DNA from 4 places in the Rhizobium indigoferae genome. Region 1 is predicted to be linked to each of the others. Evidence: riboswitches for the same ligand, from Rfam matches in the RefSeq annotation. Region 1 holds a riboswitch; each other region holds the start of a gene.
The links. Region 1 has a riboswitch for cobalamin ahead of cobU (bifunctional adenosylcobinamide kinase/adenosylcobinamide-phosphate guanylyltransferase). Riboswitches for the same ligand answer to the same signal wherever they lie in the genome.
Positions count from the first base shown of each region.

Region 2: it holds a riboswitch for cobalamin, as region 1 does, so the genes downstream of both, bluB (5,6-dimethylbenzimidazole synthase) here and cobU (bifunctional adenosylcobinamide kinase/adenosylcobinamide-phosphate guanylyltransferase) in region 1, are expected to answer to the same signal.
Region 3: it holds a riboswitch for cobalamin, as region 1 does, so the genes downstream of both, U5G49_RS13060 (ABC transporter substrate-binding protein) here and cobU (bifunctional adenosylcobinamide kinase/adenosylcobinamide-phosphate guanylyltransferase) in region 1, are expected to answer to the same signal.
Region 4: it holds a riboswitch for cobalamin, as region 1 does, so the genes downstream of both, nrdH (glutaredoxin-like protein NrdH) here and cobU (bifunctional adenosylcobinamide kinase/adenosylcobinamide-phosphate guanylyltransferase) in region 1, are expected to answer to the same signal.

Region 1 is NZ_CP140635.1:2,340,559-2,345,618, forward strand. It holds gene cobN (cobaltochelatase subunit CobN) at 1-266, opposite strand, end outside; gene cobW (cobalamin biosynthesis protein CobW) at 271-1,320, opposite strand; gene cobU (bifunctional adenosylcobinamide kinase/adenosylcobinamide-phosphate guanylyltransferase) at 1,325-1,849, opposite strand; cobalamin riboswitch at 1,943-2,339, opposite strand; gene U5G49_RS11920 (chloride channel protein) at 2,598-4,388, shown strand; gene U5G49_RS11925 (adenylate/guanylate cyclase domain-containing protein) at 4,417-5,060, opposite strand, start outside.
Region 2 is NZ_CP140635.1:2,184,391-2,189,450, forward strand. It holds gene U5G49_RS11130 (PhzF family phenazine biosynthesis protein) at 1-331, shown strand, start outside; gene U5G49_RS11135 (phosphatase PAP2 family protein) at 863-2,047, shown strand; partial or broken gene U5G49_RS11140 (molybdopterin-dependent oxidoreductase) at 2,157-2,834, opposite strand; gene bluB (5,6-dimethylbenzimidazole synthase) at 2,831-3,517, opposite strand; cobalamin riboswitch at 3,560-3,747, opposite strand; gene U5G49_RS11150 (MFS transporter) at 3,922-5,060, shown strand, end outside.
Region 3 is NZ_CP140635.1:2,550,007-2,555,066, forward strand. It holds gene U5G49_RS13055 (FecCD family ABC transporter permease) at 1-682, opposite strand, end outside; gene U5G49_RS13060 (ABC transporter substrate-binding protein) at 688-1,704, opposite strand; cobalamin riboswitch at 1,883-2,137, opposite strand; gene blh (bifunctional sulfur transferase/dioxygenase Blh) at 2,279-3,559, opposite strand; gene U5G49_RS13070 (DsrE family protein) at 3,742-4,110, opposite strand; partial or broken gene U5G49_RS13075 (AraC family transcriptional regulator) at 4,201-5,060, shown strand, end outside.
Region 4 is NZ_CP140635.1:3,921,904-3,926,963, reverse strand. It holds gene U5G49_RS19425 (MerR family transcriptional regulator) at 1-187, opposite strand, end outside; gene U5G49_RS19420 (heavy metal translocating P-type ATPase) at 259-2,535, shown strand; cobalamin riboswitch at 2,699-2,922, shown strand; gene nrdH (glutaredoxin-like protein NrdH) at 3,189-3,410, shown strand; gene nrdI (class Ib ribonucleoside-diphosphate reductase assembly flavoprotein NrdI) at 3,425-3,829, shown strand; gene nrdE (class 1b ribonucleoside-diphosphate reductase subunit alpha) at 3,808-5,060, shown strand, end outside.

The sequences.
Region 1 (5,060 bases):
GCGCCGCCGAGCGCACGCACGATGATCAGCTTCGCATGCCGCGCGGTGCGCTCGACATAGGTATCGACCGACATCGGATGCTTGAGGCTCATCAGACTGGCGAGCCTCAGCGAAGGTGCTGTCCGGCGATCGCGATGGGCGGCTGCGATCGCGGCAAGCTCGCTGTCGGCCGCCGACAGGAACAGGATATCGCCCGGCGTCTGCCCAAGGTCGATTGCCTCCTCGCCGTCGCTGATCGTTCCCTGCTGGGCCAGAAGCAGATGCATCGGTCTATGCCAGCGCTTCGATCGCCGCCCTCACCGCGTCCTGGTCCATTTCGTGCAGGCCAATGACAACGAGGCGTGTGCCGCGCTTTTCTCCGGCTGCCCAGGCGCGGTCGAAATAATGGTCGATGCGGCTGCCGACGGCCTGGAGCTGCAAACGCATCGGCTTGCCTGAAACGTCGACGAAACCCTTGAGACGCAGCACGTCATGGGCTGATATGATGTCCTTTAGCGCTTCGACGAAACCGGCGGGATCGGCAATGGCTCCGAGATCGACGACAAAGCTGTCGAATTCGTCGTGATCGTGCGGCGCGCCATCCTCATGCTCCAGCTCGTGATGCGACTTGCGATTGGCGACATCGTCCTCCGTGCCGATGCCAAGGCCGAGCAAGATGCCGGCTGACACCTCGCCATTTCTCGCCTCGATCATCACGGGCTTGCGCACCGTGCGGGAGGCGACCTCGTCGCGCACCCTGATAAGGCCCGCGGCGTCGATCAAGTCGGTCTTGTTGAGCACGATGAGGTCGGCGCAGGTGAGCTGGTCCTCGAACAGCTCCTCGATCGGGCTTTCGTGATCGAGCGATTCATCCTCGGCACGGCGCGCATCGACGGCATCATGGTCGTCGGCGAAACGGCCGGCGGCAACGGCAGCACTATCGACCACCGTGATGACACCGTCGACGGTCACCTGGGTGCGAATGTCGGGCCAGTTGAAGGCGGCGACCAGCGGCTGCGGCAAAGCAAGGCCCGAGGTTTCGATGACGATATGGTCGGGCCGCTGTTCGCGTTCGAGCAGCTTCGTCATCGTCGGGATGAAGTCGTCCGCGACCGTGCAGCAGATGCAGCCATTGGTGAGCTCGATAATGTCGTCCTCAGTGCAATTCTCCGCACCGCAGCCCTTCAGCACGTCTCCGTCGACGCCGAGATCGCCGAATTCGTTGATAATCAGCGCAATCTTCTTGCCGCCGGCATTGGTCAGCAGGTTGCGGATCATCGTCGTTTTGCCGGCACCGAGGAAGCCGGTAATGACGGTTGCGGGAATCTTCTGCTGGTTCATGGACTTAACCCTTCATTTTCAGCGGCAGGCCTGCCGCGATGAAATAAACTTCGGCGGCCCTCGCCGCGATCGATTGGTGCAGCCGGCCGGCATGATCGCGAAAATCCCGCGCCATGCGATTATCCGGCACGATGCCGAGACCGACCTCGTTGGAAACGAAAACGAGCCGCGCCTTCGCGGCGGGCAGGAAATCGGCAAGTGCGGCAAATTCCGCCGCCATCTCACGCTTCTCCATCATCAGATTGGTGACCCACAGCGTCAGGCAATCGATCAGCACGATGCGCCCTTCGCCATCGATGTCGGCAAGCTTGCCGACAAGATCGAGCGGCTCCTCATGCGTCGTCCAGGACGGACCACGATCGGCCTTGTGTTGCGCGATGCGCGCCTGCATCTCCTCGTCCCAGGCGCGGCCGGTGGCGAGGTAATGGCGATCGAGGCTGGTTGCCGTGACGAGGCCTTCGGCGAACCGGGACTTGCCGGAACGTGCGCCGCCGAGGATGAAGACAGTGTTTGAGGGGGCAGCCGTCATGCCCCTTCGCGCCGCACCAGGCTGCGCTGAATTCAATCGTTCAGCCAAGACAACCTCCGTGCTGGCAACGGGCATAGTGCCCAGGTGTGGGCTTCTCGCCCGGCACGCATGGCAGGTCTCCTGGCTCGCGGTTATCGGCCGCGATCGGGGCAGACCGGAAACCGGTCGCCCTGATCGTGCCAGCGGATCATCCTCGCCTTCCCGGCTGCATCAGTGAAAAGGTGGACGATTCGTAGACTTGAGAGGCGTCCGACCCCGGTTGATCACCATGCATATCCAGTGGCTTTTCCGGCATGCCGCCCGTCCCGCCGGCCCGCGCGATTGCAGGCTCCGAGCCGGAAGGGCTTGATGCCGGATGGAAGACCCTGACCGCTCTACAGTCGCGGGGTCGGCTGTGATGAAGGCGCCCGGCTTGGGTCCGCCCCGTCACATTCCCTTTTCATCCGGAAGGGCGTAACACCGATCCGGAACCATCCGTTATGTCAGGATGGTCGGGCGACCATCCGTTGAGGGATGGTTAGGCAAGCTCAGAGGTGAAGTCAACCGGCCTTGGCGACCGGGCAATGGCCGGCCAGAGGAAGCAACTCCGCCAACACGACTTACTCTACCTAAAATATCGTCATTTATCAGAGACTTACGTCATAAAAATTTATCCCATCCGCCGGCTTTTCGCCGCAATTGCGTCGCAAGCGGACTGCGCGACCATCTCTGCCCTTGACCGGGCCTCTCCCCGCCTAGTTGTCTAGCCATGCTTATGAAATTGGATCGGCGCCGTTTTCGTGCGCTGCGTGTTTTCTTCGATCCGGGACGCCTGCGGGCGCTGACCCGCCGTAGCGAGGTCGGCCTGTCGCTGGCGGGCGCCGTCGTCGGCATCATCTCGGGTCTCGCCGTCACCGGCATGAGTTTCGTCTCCAACGAGCTGCATCAGCTGGTCTTCGGCATCGCCGACAGCGAGCGACTGAGCTCGTCCGAGATCGAGAACAAGATGCTGCTGCTCACTGCCCCCGTCATTGGCGGCGCCCTGCTCGGCCTGTTGCTCCTAGTGCTGGCGAAACGACGCAAGAAGCCGATGGTCGACCCGATCGAGGCCAATGCGCTGCATGGCGGCCGCCTGTCCTTGACCGACAGCATCATCGTTGCCGTGCAGAACCTGATCTCCAACGGTTTCGGCGCCTCCGTCGGCCTGGAGGCCGGCTATACCCAGCTTGCCGCCGGCCTCGCCTCCAAATTCGGCCTGAAGCTGCAGCTTCGCCGCTCGGACCTGCGCACCCTCGTTGGCTGCGGCGCGGCGGGCGCCATCGCCGCCGCCTTCAACGCGCCGCTGACCGGCGCTTTCTATGCTTTTGAGCTGATCATCGGCACCTATACGATCGTGTCGCTGACGCCTGTCGTCGTCTCCGCCCTTGTCTCCACCCTGATCGCAAGGCTGCTTGCCGGCAGCGATTTCACCATCGATATCGGCAGCTTCGGCTCGGTCGTGCCAGCCGATTATATCCCAGCACTGCTGCTCGGTGCTTTCTGCGCCGGTGTCGGCATCCTGATCATGCAGGGCGTCGCCTTTGTCGAAGAGCTGGCGCGCAAGAGCTCGATCGCCCCACCCTTCCGCCCGGCACTCGGCGGCATCATCGTCGGGCTGTTGGCGATGATCTCACCGCAGGTGCTCTCGGCCGGCCACGGCGCGCTGCATCTCAACCTTTCCCGTGAGGTGGCGATCCCGACCCTGATCGGCCTCTTCCTCTTGAAATCCTTCGCCTCGGCGATCTCGATCGGCTCCGGCTTCAGGGGTGGGCTGTTCTTCGCCTCGCTGTTCATGGGCGCCCTGCTCGGCAAGGTCTTCGCCTATTGCGGCCCCTATTTCGCCGATGCGACGCTGACGCCCGTCATCTATGCCGTGGTCGGCATGAGTTCGCTCGCGGTCGCCGTCATCGGCGGTCCACTGACCATGACGTTCCTGGCGCTCGAAATCACCGGCGATTTCCCGATCACGGCGCTGGTGCTTGCCGCCGTCATCACCTCCTCGCTCGTCGTGCGCTCGACCTTCGGCTACTCCTTCGCCACATGGCGATTCCATCTGCGCGGCGAAAGCATCCGCAGCGCCCATGACGTCGGCTGGATCCGCAACCTGACGGTCGACAAGCTGATGCGCGCTGATGTCAAGACGGCAAGGGCGGGCATCTCGCTGGAGGAATTCAAGCAGGCCTTCCCGATCGGCTCGACCCAGCGCGTCATCCTCGTCGAGGAGAGCGAAAAATATGCGGGCCTCGTGCTGGTGCCGGAGATCTACGCCAACCCAACCGACGCCCAGGACGAGGGCAAGACGCTTGCCGATTTCATCCACTACCGCAACGATTTCCTGCAGCCGCAGATGAATGCCAGGCAAGCGGCGGCGATCTTCGACAAGAGCGAAAGCGAAGCACTCGCCGTCGTCAACAACCTGATCGAACGCAAGGTGATCGGCCAGCTCAGCGAAAGCTATACGCTGCGCCGCTACAGCGAAGAACTCGACCGCCGCCGCCGCGAGGTCTCAGGCGAGATCTGAGCGTCGTCGCGCCGATCGGATCGACGCTTCAGGATACGGCGTCGGCGAGCTTGAACACGTCGGCCCGCTTCGAAACGCCGCGCAGCTCGAACGATCCTAGATACTCGCAGGCCACGGCGCAGGTGGCCGCGAAGCTCTCCGACATCAGCAGGTGTTGTTCAAGCGTGCCGCAGAGCTTTTCTAACCGCGAGGCCTCGTTGACGGCCCTGCCGATCACCGTGAAATCGAGCCTGCCACGGGCGCCGACGTTCCCGTAGAAAACCTCGCCGAGATGCAGGACGACATCGACGCCGATATCGGGGCCGCCGTTTTTCGTCCGCTCACGGTTCAGCGCCTCGTTTGCTTTCAGCAGATTCTTCGTAGAAGCCAGCGCGGCCATGCAGGCCTTCTGCGGATCCTCGGCGTCGGTCGGAAAGATCGCAAGCACGCTGTCGCCCATGAACTTGAGGATCTCGCCGGAATTTTCCTCGACATGCCGGTCGATCAGCTCGAAATGTTCGTTCAGAAACCCGACGATCTCGCTGGGTTGATAGACCTCGGTCAAGGCCGTGAAATTTCTGAGGTCCGCAATCAGGATCGCCGCATTGATGGAGCCGCCGGTTCCCCTCTGGGTCTCCCCGGCCAGAATGCGCGCGCTCGTCCTGGCGCCGGTATAGACCGCGAGGATGTCGG
Region 2 (5,060 bases), 160 kb from region 1:
CAGAGACGATGTCCTACGTGTCCGTCCGAACTACCAGAGTATTTCCGGACTAAGGGTAGGCCTGATTGCACCATGTTTGGGGGACGTCGATGGTGTGGATTTCGAGGTCCGCGCCTTCACCGCCGCTGGTTACGAAGACCCAGTCACTGGTAGCCTAAATGCGGGTTTGGCAAAATGGCTCATTTCCGCAAATCTCGCGCCGCCTTCATACATCGCTGCGCAAGGGACGGTCTTGGGCAGGTCAGGGCGGGTACATGTCCGGCTCGAATCTGAAGATATTTGGGTTGGCGGCAATGTCGTTACCTGCATAAACGGAAAAGCTATCCTCTAAGACAGTCATCGACCTGAGGCCGATGACTGCAATTGGCGCTTTTCTGCCTACTGAAAGTTCCTCGATAATTGGTGGGGTCGGCATGGACGTCGCGGCCCTCACCGCGATGTCCCTAGCTCCGGCAGGGATCAGAGTTTGTCTAAAAACGCCAATAGATTGTCGCCAGCCCTGAACCGGCCAGGCGATTGTCCATTATACGGATCGATCTTGGCGAGAGCGGCCTCCTTGATCCTGCTCTCATTGATCCTTTCACTTGGCAGCGCTTCGCGGTATAATTAGAGCGGGCTAAAATAGAAAATGGGACGGCCGTCAAAACAGAAAACCTTCCGTCTTTGGGCCGGGGATCAACCATGGGGGTCGAAAATGCTTAGCGGCTTTAGCAGGGCCTGCGCGCTAATCCTTTTGTCAGGGAACTTCGCTTTCGCCCAATCGGATCAGATAGAGCCAAACGCTGGAATGTGGAAGACGTGGGTAATCACGTCGGGCAAAGACTTCCGAGTCCCGCCCCCACCGGATACTTCCGCAACCGAGTTGGAGCAGGTCCGCGAACTTGTCGCAAAGAACGATGCGCAGGTCGCCGCCAAGATCACATTCTGGGACGCCGGTTCGCCCGGCTATCGATGGATCGACCTGGTCAACAACCGTCTTCTCGCAAACCAGACGATCCCCAATGCGCATCGCGTCTACACCTATTTGACGATGGCGGTCTACGACGCCACCATCGCGGCTTGGGAGTCGAAATACTTCTACAATCGCCCCCGCCCGAGCGAGGTGGATACGACACTGCCGACCGCGCTGCCTACGCCTCGGAGTCCCGCTTATCCATCCGAACACGCCGCCGCCGCCGCCGCCGCCGCGACCGTTCTTGCCTATTTCTTTCCCGACGAGGCGTCGTCGTTCCAGGCGATGGCCGAAGAAGCCGCACAGTCGCGTGTCCTTGCCGGTGTCCAGTTCCCAAGCGATTCATCCGCCGGCCTGGAACTGGGGCGACGCGTGGCAGAGCAAGTGATTGCGCGGGCAAAGGCCGACGGCTCCGATGCCGTCTGGACCGGCACTGTGCCGACCGGGCCGTGCATGTGGGTCGGAGACAAACCCGCCAATGCAACCATGCCAAACTGGAAGCCGATCCTGCTCGAGACAGCCGATGAATTCAGGCCACCGACTCCGCCCGACTGCAAGTCTGCGGCCGTGAAGGCCGAGACGGATGCAGTCCGCCAGTTTGAGCGAAAATTCCCCAACAGCTACAAGGCGTTCTACTGGCAAAGTCCATCCGGCCTGTTCACCGACTGGTATGACTATGCCAGCAAGTGGATGTTCGAGGACAAGACGGATTCGAACCCGCCGCGCGCCGCACGGGCTTACGCGATGCTCGCAACGGTCTATTACGACGCCTACATCGCAAGCAACGACGGGAAATACGCTTATTGGTACCTGCGGCCCAACATGCTTGACCCGAGCATCACTCCCCTGTTCGCAGTGCCGGCCCATCCCAGTTATCCGTCGAATCACTCCACGTTGTCGACTGCCCGATGCGAGGTGCTTGCCTATCTGTTCCCCGACCAGGCGGAGTTCATCCGAACGGTCGGCAAGGAAGCGGGCGATTCCCGCATCTGGGCCGGCATCCACTATGAAATGGACAACCGGGCCGGTGCCGCACTTGGCAAAGCAGTCGCCGGGAAATTCATCGAGCGGGCAAAAAAAGACGGGGCAGACTAGCGGAAGGGCCGCTAGCGCCTTTCTCCTGAAATGTCGCAATCCTAAGCGAGGGGTTCTCGGTGGAACGTTCCGTTCACTCAGCAGCCGACGTGCGAGGCAGCAACGTTTCTCAAACGATGCGGATGCGGCGCGTCACCTGGCCATTGCTTTCCCAGTATGTGTGCTTTTTGGCGATCAAGGGATCGTCCATCGCCGGTTGAATTTGCCCTGCGGTACTGATCGCGCGCGAGGTCACCGTGTGTTCTCCAGGCGAGGGATTTGGCCAATCCAGTGACCAAATCTTCCAGGCGTATTCGGCCTCCTCGCTGTGATCGATGACTGCCGGCATCCAGGGCCCTTGATCAATTTTCAGTTCGACCCGGTCGATCGGTGCACCCCAGGCTGCGCCGACGACCCGGTGACCCGAGTCGTTGCGCGTGACCTTGGCGGGCGCGGATTTCAGCAAGGCCCGGCCGACCGAGGTCTCGGCCCGCACGGTCTCGCCGTTGTGCTCTTCTTCCCGGATGGTGACATAGTCGCGGCCCATCAGCAGGCTCATGAAGCGGGTGTCGCGAACCTCGATGCCCTTCAGCCACTTGACGTTGGCGATCCCGTACCAGCCCGGAGTTATCAGCCGCAGCGGGAAACCGTTGGGGGCAGGCAGGGTCGCCCCGTTCATTTCGTAGCAGAGCAGATTGTCGGGGTTCATCGTGTCTGCGAGCGACATGCTGCGAGCGAAGTTCTGTTGCATCTTGATGTCGCGAATCGTGACCTCGCCTTTGTCGGTGCCGAAGAAGACGACCTCTAGGTGTTCAGTCCCCATCCATCATGGAAGACGAGTTCCTCGAGCGGCAGCCGCTGCCGCCAGCCTTTGACGGACAGTTCCGGCTCGTCATAGAGCCGGTCGACGAAACCGGCACAGAGCCAGGCGACCACCTCGATATGCTGGGGTATGCCGAGAATGCTCTTCAGGTCGCCTTCATGAAAGATGCTGACCCAGCCGATCCCGACCCCTTCCGCCCGCGCCGCAAGCCAGAGATTCTGGATGGCGCAGACTGTGGAATAGCTATCCATCCTGGGATTGTGCGTGCGCCCCAGCACGACGCTGCCGCTGCGGGTAGGATCGCAGGTCACGCATATGCCGAGCGGCGCCTCGACAATGCCTTCGAGCTTGAGCGAGCGGTAGGCCTGCCGTCGTTCACCTTCGAACATCAGCGCCGCCTCCTCGTTGGCCCTCCCAAAAGCATCCCGGACGCGCGCCCGCACGGTTGCGCTTTTCACCAGAATGAAATTCCACGGCTGCATAAAGCCGACGGAGGGTGCATGATGGGCAGCCGTCAGCAGCCGCTGCACAAGGTCATCCGGCAAGGGATCGGGCAGGAACTGGCTGCGAACGTCGCGCCGCGTCATGATCGCATGATAGACGGCCTCGCGTTCGGCCAAGGAAAAACCGGACGCCGCTGAAAGGGCATCCTCATCAAAGGGTCGCATCGTCAAATCCCCAACAACGCAACCGCCCCGCCGTCCGCGCGGATCGGTCTATCTAGCCAGGCCGGTCTTCTGACTCGGCGTCATCCGTCTGCCGCAGCCTTCCCGGCGAGAAGCCAGTGGCGTGATGAAGCGGCAAGCGTCGGCCTTACAGCGTTGGGCACGTTCCGGCTTTGCACCGGATTCCCGATTCTCCCGCCTGGACGGCGGGCACCTGACGGCGCATCTATTTCAGGAAAGCGCGGCGGCGGCAAGCCGGCCCTCATACCGCAGACACGTTGCATGCGACATCGACTTCATGGACAGAGGCGCATCGCTGCCTTAGAAACAAACCGATCCTGACCGACGCCCATGGCGCCGCACTTTTTCTCTTTGCACTTTGGTTGCCCGTGCCCCGCCTCACGCCCATGATCCTTGCGGTCGCCCTGTTCATGGAACAGATGGATTCGACCGTGATCGCCACCAGCCTACCGGCGATCGCAGCTGATATCGGCACCTCGCCGATCGCGCTGAAGCTCGCCGTCACCAGCTATCTCGTGGCGCTGGCGATCTTCATCCCGATCAGCGGCTGGATGTCCGATCGTTTCGGCGCACGCAACATCTTCCGCATGGCGATCTTCGTTTTCATGATCGGCTCGATCGCCTGCGCCTTTTCCAATTCGATCACGGCCTTCGTCATCTCACGCCTGATCCAGGGCGCCGGCGGCTCGATGATGACGCCGGTCAGCCGCCTGCTGCTGGTCCGGGGAACGCCGCGTCACGAACTCGTCGATGCCATGGCCTGGCTTACAATTCCAGCTTTGATCGGTCCGATCATGGGTCCGCCGATCGGCGGCTTCCTCACCACCTACCTCACCTGGCACTGGATCTTCTGGATCAACGTCCCGATCGGCGTGCTCGGCATCATCCTCGTCACCCGTTTCCTGCCGGCGGTCGAGCCGCGCACTCTGCGGCCGATGGACTTCCCCGGCTTCTTCCTTTGCGGCCTAGGCTTCTCCGGCTTCGTCTTCGGCCTGTCGGTGATCAGCCTGCCGGCCGTGCCCGTTATCTACGGTTATGTCACGGTTGCGATCGGCATCCTTGCCGGCCTCCTCTACCTCCTGCATGCCCGCCGCGTGCCCTATCCGCTTCTCGATCCGAAGATGTTCCGCTACCCGATGTTTCGGGCGGCGATCCTCGGCGCCTCGAATTTCCGCATGGGACTTGGCGCCCTGCCTTTCCTGATGCCGCTGATGCTCCAGCTCGGCTTCGGCTTGACGCCGCTGCAATCGGGCTCGGTCACCTTCGTCAGCGCGCTCGGCTCCATGGGTTCGAAATTCGCCGCCTCGCGCACCTTCAACGCCTTCGGCTTCCGCACGGTGATCTCGCTCACCACCTTGCTGGCGGCGATCTTCCTCGGCATCAACGGCCTTTTCACCGCCGAAACGCCACTGTTCCTGATCATGGCCTGCCTGCTGATCGGCGGCCTGTTCCGCTCCATGGCTTTCTCGGGCGTCAACGCCATGGCCTTCGGCGATGTCGATGATGCCGACAGCAGCCAGGCAAC
Region 3 (5,060 bases), 210 kb from region 1:
CGTCCAGCGCCCGCACATGGGCCATGCAGATGATGAAGCCGGCAAGCGCGATCGGCACCGACAGATAGACATCGGGCCAGCGCACGCCACTGAGCGAACCCAAAAGCCAGAACAGGATGCCGCGCGCCTGCTCGGCATTCGCCGATGTCGTCACGATGTAGGAGGTCAGCGCATTGAAGAGCTGCGAACCGGCGACGCCGCAAAGGATGATGCGCTCGCCGCTTCCTCCCGCACCCGTTGCCAGGAAGCCGACCAGCAGAAAGGCGATCACCGCACCGATGAAGGCGCCGCTCGAGAGGCCGAGAATGCCGTAGCCGAAACCGAGGATCATCACGCAGACGGCGCCCGTCGAGGCGCCGGCGGAGATGCCGAGCACATAGGGTTCGGCCAGCGGATTGCGCAGCAGCGCCTGCAGGATCGCACCGCAAAGCGAGAGCGATGCGCCGGCGCTGGCCGCGACGAGCGCGCGGCTCAGACGATAATCCCAGACGATGCCCTGGTGGATGCGGCTGATCTCGAAATTCGTTCCGAACAGCCGGTTCGAGACCGCCTCCGCCGTGGTCGCAACGGGAATTGCGATCTCGCCAATGGAAACGGCAAGGCTGATCATCAGCCCGAGCAGGAGAAGTGCGGCAATGGTGAGCGCGGCAAGCGCCCACCATCCCTGTTGCCTGACCGACATTGCCTTCACTGCGCCAGGCCGAAGGACTTGATGCCGTTCGCCAATGTCTCGATGCCATCGATCGTGCGGATCGTCGGGTTCATCGACTGCGCGTCCATCATCACGAAGTGCTTGTTTTTGACCGCGTCGAGCTCCTTGGTCACAGGGTCGTTCTCAAGAAAATCGACCTTGACCTTAGGATCGTCAGCCGCATAACGGCGGCGGTCCATGGTCGCGAGCACGATGACGGCAGGGTTCGCCTGGGCGATGGTTTCCCAACCCACCAGCGGCCATTCCTCTTCCGTGGTGACAACGTTCTTCGCACCGATCGTCTTCAGGATATAGGCGGGCGCGCTGTTCTTGCCGGCGATGAAGGCGTCGCCGCTGACCTCTTTGCTGGAGAACCAGAAGACGACGGGCAGGTTCTTGCCCGATGCGCCCGATATCGACGCGACAGCATCCGCCTCGCGCTTCTTCAGCGCCGAAATCAGCGCATCGCCGCGGTCCTTCACGTCGAAAATCTCCGAGAGCTCGGCGATTTCCCGGTAGATCAGGTCCATCGTGAACAATTCCCCACGCACGCCGTCGCCGCCATCTGTGTTGACCTTGGCGACGCAATCGGCCGGCGCGAGATAGGTATTGATCCCGAGATCCTTGAACTGTTCCCGCTTACCGACGGAGCCCTGCGCGCCGACATGCCATTCGAACTCGGCCGCCACCAGGTCGGGCTCCTGCCCGACGACGGATTCGAAGCTCGGATCGTTGTCGGCAAGCCGCTTTATCTTGCTGTTGGCCTCGGCATATTGCGGCAGGACTGGACCGACCCAGACGGCCGTCCCGGCGATCTTGTCGGCAAGGCCGAGCGAGAAAAGAATTTCGGTCATACCCTGGCCGATCGAAACGATCCTGGCGGGCGCCTTCTGAAAAGTCACCTGGTGGCCGCAATTACTGACGGTCAGGGGGTAGTGCGTCGCGGCAAGGCTTGGTGCCGCAAGGCCGGCGAGCCCGAAGGCAAATGTCATGGCGGCGAGAATCTGGCGCATGGAAAACCTCGATGAAGGAAAAAATCACGGCCGTTCCGCGCATGTGCGCGGACCGAAAGCACGCTTAGGCGTGCCCTAGCCGCAGGAGGCCCAATCGAGACGGATGCATGCCGAAATTCGGCGAAGGTTCAGCAGGTCAATCATATCTGTTCCTTGTCCGGGCATCCCCGCCCGGTTGATTGGATCGTGATTGACGGCAGGTCTCCTGGCTTGCGGATATCCGTCGTTACATCCGCCTTCCCGCGATATCCGCAGTGGCAGGGCCATGGGCCCTTCAGAGATGGCCAGTCGCTGGCCATTCCTGAGATGATCGACAATCCGCTTACAGTTGCGGGGGCAGCCACGGTCTCGGTCCCTACTGGGTCGTCCTCACCGTGTTCCCTATTAATCCCCTTGGAGTCATCTTCAGGGAACCGTCGCACCCAGTTACGTCGCAGACCTGCACGACGTCAATGATGATTCCGAAGGAGCCATCCCACCAGCGGATAAATATGTTGCGATCGCCTCCGCCCGCCGCATCGCCGAAGCCTACCGCACCTGGGGCAAAGGCGCCCACTCCCAGCCCCGGCCGCCCCTACAACGCATCCAGCGGTATCTTCAAATACCGCCGGCCGTTCTCCTCCGGCTCGGGCAACCGCCCGCCGCGGATATTGACCTGCAGCGCATGCAACATCAGCTTCGGCTTCGGCAGCGTGCGGTCGCGCGCCTGGCGCAGCGCGATGAAGCCGGCCTCGTCGATGCCTGTGATATGAGGATTGGCGCTTTTCTGGGCGGTCACCGTGCTTTCCCAGCGGGGGTGGCGGCCGCCGGGCTGGTAGTCGTGGCCGGAAAAGAGCCGGGTCTCCTCGGGCAGCAATAGGATGGCCTGGATCGAGTGCCAGAGGGCACTGGCGCTGCCGCCCGGAAAATCGGTTCGCGCCGTGCCGGAATCCGGCGTGAACACTGTGTCGTGCACGAAGGCGGCGTCGCCGATTACATAGGTCACTGAGGCGAGTGTGTGCCCGGGCGAAAACATCACGCGGGCTTTAAGCGCACCGATCTCGAAGGTGTCGCCATCGGCAAACAGCTGGTCCCATTGCGAACCGTCGGCTTTAAGCGCCGGCCAGTTATAGATCTCCTTCCAGAGCGTCTGCACGTCGGTGACATGGGCGCCGATCGCCGTCGGCGCACCGGTCTTCTCATGCAGATAGTGCGCGGCGGAGAAATGATCGGCATGCGGATGCGTGTCGAGGATCCACTCGACCGTCAGCCCTTCACTTTTGATATGAGCGAGGATGGCGTCGGCATTGGCCGTTCCCGTCGCCCCCGACATTTCGTCGAAATCGAGCACTGGGTCGATGATGGCGCAGCGTTTCGTCGCCGGGTCGGAAACGACATATTGCACACTGCAGGTGCGGGGCTCGAAGAAGGCCTTCACATGAGCCGCCTGCCCTGACCGCTTTTCCAGCCAGCGGCGCGCGCCAGCAAGATCGAAACCGAGGCCTTGACCGAAGGCCTCGACATCTCCGGGCTTCATCCGGCCGTCGAGCACCTCGCCCAGTGCATAGAGCGTCAGCGCCCGCGTGCCGCTCTTGCAATGGGCGACGACCGGTCCCTTGGCCTCGGCCATCGCTGCCTGGAAGGCACGGATATCGGCTTCGGTGATCTCGGTTCCCTTCACGGGCACGAAGCTGTAGGCGAGCCCGGCGGTGGCGGCGGAAGCCTTTTCCGAGGTATTGCCCGGCTGCCCCGGCTCCTCGCCATCCGGCCGGGCATTGATGACGGCGGCAAAGCCATCAGCCGCGAAGGCGGCAAAACCTGCGGCCTCGGGCTGCCCCGCCACCGATATCAGCTCATTGACCCTCACGGATGTCATCGAAGCCCCCGCGCTGCCCGCACCAGGCATTATCGCACGTATATCGATACAATCTCACAAGTATATTGCCGAATGCAAGAATAGGCGCTTGGTATTTCTCAGCACCTGTCGCCGATCCGCAAAGCCTGAAGAAACCGGCGGGAGACGCCGCCCAAACTCCCGCCCATCCCGGCCGAGTATCGTCAAAACGACAGCGTCGCAGCACCTTCCTTGATCTCGGCATGCATGGCGCTGGCACCGACGATGACGACGCCGTCGAGCAAGTCTTCCTGCGTATAACCGCGCGAGGTCACACAGGGCGGGCAAGCCCAGATCGTGCCGCCGCGCTGCTGGAAATTCTCGATCAGGCTCGACAGCGGATCGAGCGGCGGCACATGCGTCATGCGCTGGCCGCCCTTGCGCACCAGGTCGATCCCGGTGCTGGTGAGGAACACCGAGACCTTCAGCCCGGCGGTGATGCCGCCATTGGCAATGGTGAAGGCGACGGAGGACAGTTCGGATTCGATGCCTTTGGTGACGAGCACGACCAGTTTGTCGCTTTGGGTTTGCATAATATTCTCCCGTTTGTCAGGGTGAACAGCGTTCACCCGGTTTGAACGAGCTGATGATAGGAGGGTGCGCGGGGCGCGTATTTGGCCGGAATGCGTGAAGCCTTGTCCGAAAATCCAGGCGCTGCGGGTGTCGCGCGTGACGACGTGCTGTCGGCGCTGCTGTCGACCATCCGCCTGTCGGGATCGGATCACTGCAGTTCTGCTTCATGCCGACGGGCGACTGGCGGACCGATGCCACGCCGGCCTTGGCGAGCCTTTCGGCGAAGGCTTCGGGCACGATGCCGTTTCACATCGTTGTGGAGGGCCGCTGCTGGCTGAAGACGGAAGGTGAAGAGGCCGATCTCGAGGCGGGCGACGTGCTAGTCTTTCCCTTCGGCACCGGACATCAGCTCGGCGCGGGAAGAGACGGCAAGCTGGTGCTGCCGACCCGCGACCTGCCGCAAAAGCCGTGGCGTGAGATTCCCGTGCTGCGCTATGGCGAGGCCGCGCAAGGCGTGCGGCTGCTCTGCGGCTATCTGCAATGGGACGGGCTGAGCTTTGCGCCGCTGCGTCAGGCGCTGCCCAGGCTGATCCATGTCAGGACACGGGCAGCCAATGACGGCGACTGGCTGCGCGCCACCATCCGCCAGATGGTCGAGGAGGTCGACAGGCCGCGCGCCGGTGGCGTCTCGATGCTGCCGCGGCTGACCGAAATCATCTTCATCGAGATCCTGCGCCATCAGATCATGATGGCCGAGTCGCGTTCCGTCGGCTGGCTGGCAGCGCTCGGCGACCCCGCGCTCTCGCGCTGCCTCTCCCTCATTCATGACGATCCCAGACGCGACTGGTCGCTGGAGCAACTGGCGGCGGCCTCCGGCCTCTCGCGCAGCGCCCTCGCCGATCGCTTCCAGACGGTGCTCTCGACCTCGCCGATCCGCTATATCAGGGACTGGCGGCTTTACCTCGCAAGC
Region 4 (5,060 bases), 1.6 Mb from region 1:
TCTCGAAGCCGAGTTCGCGGGCATGGCGGATGAAGGCGAGGCGGCTGATATCGGCGGGTTCGAAGGAGCGCTGGTTGCCCTCGCTGCGGCTCGGCGCCGCGAGCAGCCCGATGCTCTCGTAATAACGCACCGTCGGCACCTTGACGCCACTCTGGCGAGCAGCTTCGCCGATCGTGATCCTTTTCATAATTTTCCTCTTGCACCTCTAGTCGCTAGAGGATGTAGGAGGGATGCTTCTATTTGACAAGGAAGCGGTTCATGGCTGAGAGCGAAACACGATATCGGGTTGGCGGCATGGATTGCGCCGCCTGCGCAACCAAGATCGATACGGCGGTCAGACGCGTGGCGGGTGTCGCCGATGTTTCCGTCTCGGTGATGGCGGGCACGATGACCGTCCGGCATGATGGCAGCAGCGATCTCAAGACGATCGAGAAGAAGGTGACCGGGCTCGGCTATTCCGTCGCGCCGCTTGCCGGAAACGCTGCGGCTGCGCATGAACACGGCTCGCAGCACCGTCATGACCATGGACATGATCACGGTGATCACGGTGATCACGCGGGCCATGACCACGACCATGAAGGGCACGATCATGCAAGTCATGGCCACGACCATTCTCACGAACATGGCGAGAAGGAAATCGAGGGGCTGCACGGGCACGACCATGCGCCGATGGCCGGTCCCTGGTGGCAGAGTAGGAAGGGCCGGCTGACCATCCTTTCGGGTGCGGCACTCGTTGCCGCCTATGCCGTCGGCCATCTCGTGCCGGCGATTGCGTCCTATGCCTTCATCGTCGCCATGCTGATCGGGCTGGTGCCGATCGCTCGGCGCGCTGTCATGGCTGCCCTCTCAGGAACACCGTTTTCGATCGAGATGCTGATGACGATCGCCGCTGTCGGCGCCGTCATCATCAATGCCGGCGAAGAGGCGGCAACTGTCGTGTTCCTGTTCCTCGTTGGCGAGCTGCTGGAAGGGGTGGCAGCGGGCAAGGCGCGCGAAAGCATCCAGTCGCTGACGGCACTGGTGCCGAAGAGTGCGCTACTCGAAGACAATGGGCAGACACGGGAGGTGCCTGCGGAAAGCCTTTCGGTCGGCGCCATCATCATGGTTCGTCCTGGCGACCGGATCTCGGCGGACGGCATCATCATCTCAGGCGAGAGCGCGATCGACGAGGCGCCGGTGACGGGCGAGAGCACGCCGGTGCGCAAGGGCGTCGATGCCGTCGTTTTTGCCGGCACGGTGAATGGCGATGCGGTGCTCAGGGTTCGCGTCACGGCGGCTGCCGCCGACAATACCATCGCCCGCGTCGTCAAGCTGGTGGAGGAAGCTCAGGAATCGAAGGCGCCGACCGAACGCTTCATCGATCGGTTCTCGCGCTATTACACGCCCGGCGTCGTCGTGGTCGCAGCGCTTGTCGCGGTCGTTCCACCGTTGCTGTTCGCTGGGCCGTGGGGCGAATGGGTCTACAAGGGCCTTGCGATCCTTTTGATCGGCTGCCCCTGCGCGCTCGTCATCTCGACGCCGGCGGCGATCGCCGCCTCGCTTTCATCCGGTGCGCGGCGCGGGCTGCTGATGAAGGGCGGCGCGGTGTTGGAAACGCTCGGCAAGGTGACGATGGTCGCCTTCGACAAGACAGGCACGCTGACAGAAGGCAAGCCTCAGGTGACCGACATCATTTCCTTTGGCCTGAGCGAGGCGCAGGTGCTGTCGCGCGCGGCGGTGCTGGAGCAGGGTTCCAGCCATCCGCTGGCGCTGGCGATCCTCAACCGCGCCAAGGCGGACGGCGTTCCCGTGCCGCCGGCCTTCGAGCTGGAAGCGCTGCCGGGCAAGGGTGTCAGCGGCAAAGTCGGCGGTGAGGCGCTGGATCTGCTGTCGCCGCCTGCCGCCCGCGAGCGCGGGACGCTCAGCGCGGAACAGGATGCACGCATCACTGCGCTGAACGACGAGGGCAAGAGCGTGTCGGTGCTGCTCGTCAACGGTGTTGCGGCCGGCCTGATCGCCATGCGTGACGAGCCGCGTGAGGATGCCGAGGCCGGGCTCGCTGCGCTCAAATCGGCAGGCGTCAAGGCGGTGATGTTGACGGGCGACAACAAGCGGACGGCAGCAGCCGTTGCCGGCATGCTCGGCATCGACTGGCGCGGCGAGATGATGCCGGAGGATAAGCAGCGGGTCGTCGGCGAATTGAAGCGCCAGGGCTTCATCGTCGCCAAGGTCGGCGACGGCATCAACGATGCTCCGGCGCTGGCCGCTGCCGATATCGGCATCGCCATGGGCGGCGGCACCGATGTGGCGCTGGAGACGGCGGATGCCGCCGTGCTGCACGGACGCGTTGGCGACGTGGCGCGGATGATCGAACTTTCCAAACGCACGATGCGCAACATCCTGCAGAATATCACCATCGCACTCGGGCTGAAGGCGGTGTTTCTGGTGACGACGATCGCAGGGATCACCGGGCTCTGGCCAGCGATTCTTGCCGATACCGGCGCCACCGTGCTGGTGACGATCAATGCACTGCGGTTGCTTCGGATAAAAATATGAATGTCGTTTGAGGAGCCGGCTTCTGCCAGCTCTTTTTATGATGGGTTCTACACAGCGCTTTTCCGTTAACGCTTCGTTATCCACATCATACACAGCGCGGCGATTCGTTGCCGCCATTGTCGCGCCGCCACAACAACTTGTTGACGTCATGATCGATTCGCGTACCATATCTAGTGTTCGAGGTTCCGTCGATTCGTGAGGATCGGCGGCTAAGACGGGAATTCGGTGCGCTTCGCCATCATGGCGCGGCAATGCCGGGGCTGCCCCCGCAACTGTAAGCGGCGAGCAACTGTCCGATTTCAAGTCACTGGAGCATGATGCTCCGGGAAGGCTGGGCAGGCGCTTTGACCCGTGAGCCAGGAGACCTGCCTCGAACGAAACGTCCACGGGCGGGGTGTCCGGAAGGTCGCGTTGCATGGCTGCGGGGAATCTCCGCATCGCGTTTCGCGGGCCCGAACCTCCGCATGAGCCACTTCGGGGTGAAGTCATGTCAGAATTTCAGTTCAGGCCGCCACCCACTAGAGGTAGAGGGCGGAGTACGCCCAGCGGCTAAACAGCCGCACAGCTCAAAATCATCAGAGAATTTTTCGACGGATATCGACAGATTTCCGATCGATGTCCTGCGTCCCAATCGCATCGTCACGAGGAATATCATGACCATTACCGTCTACAGCAAGCCTGCCTGCGTCCAGTGCACTGCCACCTACCGCGCCCTCGACCGTCTGGGCGTCGATTATGACATCGTCGATATCTCGCAGGATGCCGAAGCGCTCGATCGCGTCCGCAGCCTCGGCTACATGCAGGCGCCTGTCGTCATCGCCGGCGAGCAGCATTGGGCGGGCTTCCGTCCCGACATGATCAGCGCGCTCTCCTGACCTGAGGACAAGCGATGGGCTTGATTGTCTATTATTCCAGCCGATCCGAGAACACCCATCGGTTCGTCGCCAAGCTCGGTCTGCGCGCGGCGCGCATTCCGCCAGGTGGCGCAGACGCGTTCCATATCCGCGAACCCTTCGTGCTGATCGTGCCGACCTATAGCGGCGACGGCGGCAAGGGTGCCGTTCCCAAGCAGGTGATCCGTTTCCTCAACGATGCGGAAAACCGAGGACACATCCGCGGCGTGATCGCCGCGGGCAACAGCAATTTCGGCGAGACATACGGGCTCGCCGGCGACGTGGTCTCGCAGAAATGCCAGGTGCCGTACCTTTACCGGTTCGAGCTCATGGGCACCGAAGACGACGTCGCCAAGGTCAAACACGGAATGGAACGATTTTGGACACGGGAACAAACCTGACGCGGGATGCGGGCGCAAAACCGCATCAAACTTTTGCTCAGCCCGCCGGGGAAAGGCCGCCGAAGGCAGCCGAAACCCTCGACTATCACGCGCTGAACGCGATGCTGAACCTCTATGACGATGAGGGGCGGATTCAGCTCGACAAGGATCGTTTGGCGGCCAAGCAATATTTCCTCCAGCATGTGAACCAGAACACGGTGTTCTTCCACAATCTGAGGGAAAAGCTCAATTACCTCGTGACCGAGGGATATTACGAGCAGGAGGTTCTCGACCAGTATTCCTTCAATTTCGTGCGGGATCTGTTCGACCAGGCCTATGCCAAGAAATTCCGTTTCCCGACCTTCCTCGGCGCCTTCAAATATTACACCAGCTATACGCTGAAGACCTTCGACGGAAAGCGCTATCTCGAGCGCTATGAGGACCGCATCTGCATGGTGGCTCTGGCCTTGGCGCGCGGCGACGAAGGCCTTGCGCGCGACATGGTCGACGAGATCATTTCCGGCCGTTTCCAGCCGGCGACGCCGACCTTCCTCAATGCCGGCAAGAAGCAGCGCGGCGAACTGGTTTCCTGCTTCCTGCTGCGCGTCGAGGACAATATGGAATCGATCGGCCGCTCGATCAATTCGGCGCTGCAATTGTCGAAGCGCGGCGGCGGCGTGGCGCTGTCGCTGACGAATATCCGCGAGGCAGGCGCGCCGATCAAGCATATCGAGAACCAGTCCTCGGGCATCATCCCGGTGATGAAGCTGCTCGAAGACAGCTTCTCCTATGCCAACCAGCTCGGGGCGCGGCAGGGCGCGGGTGCGGTCTATCTCAATGCCCATCATCCCGATATCATGCGCTTCCTCGACACCAAGCGCGAAAATGCCGACGAAAAAATCCGCATCAAGACGCTGTCACTCGGCGTCGTCGTGCCCGATATCACCTTCGAACTCGCCAAGAACAACGAGGATATGTATCTGTTCTCGCCCTATGACGTGGAACGCGTCTATGGCGTGCCTTTCACCGAGATTTCGGTGACGGAAAAATATCGCGAGATGGTGGCGGATGCCCGCATTTCGAAGAAGAAGATCAAGGCGCGCGAATTCTTCCAGGTGCTTGCCGAAATCCAGTTCGAGAGCGGCTACCCCTACATCATGTTCGAGGACACGGTGAACCGGGCGAACCCGATCGCCGGACGTATTTCGATGAGCAATCTATGCTCGGAAATCCTGCAGGTCAGCGAGGCGAG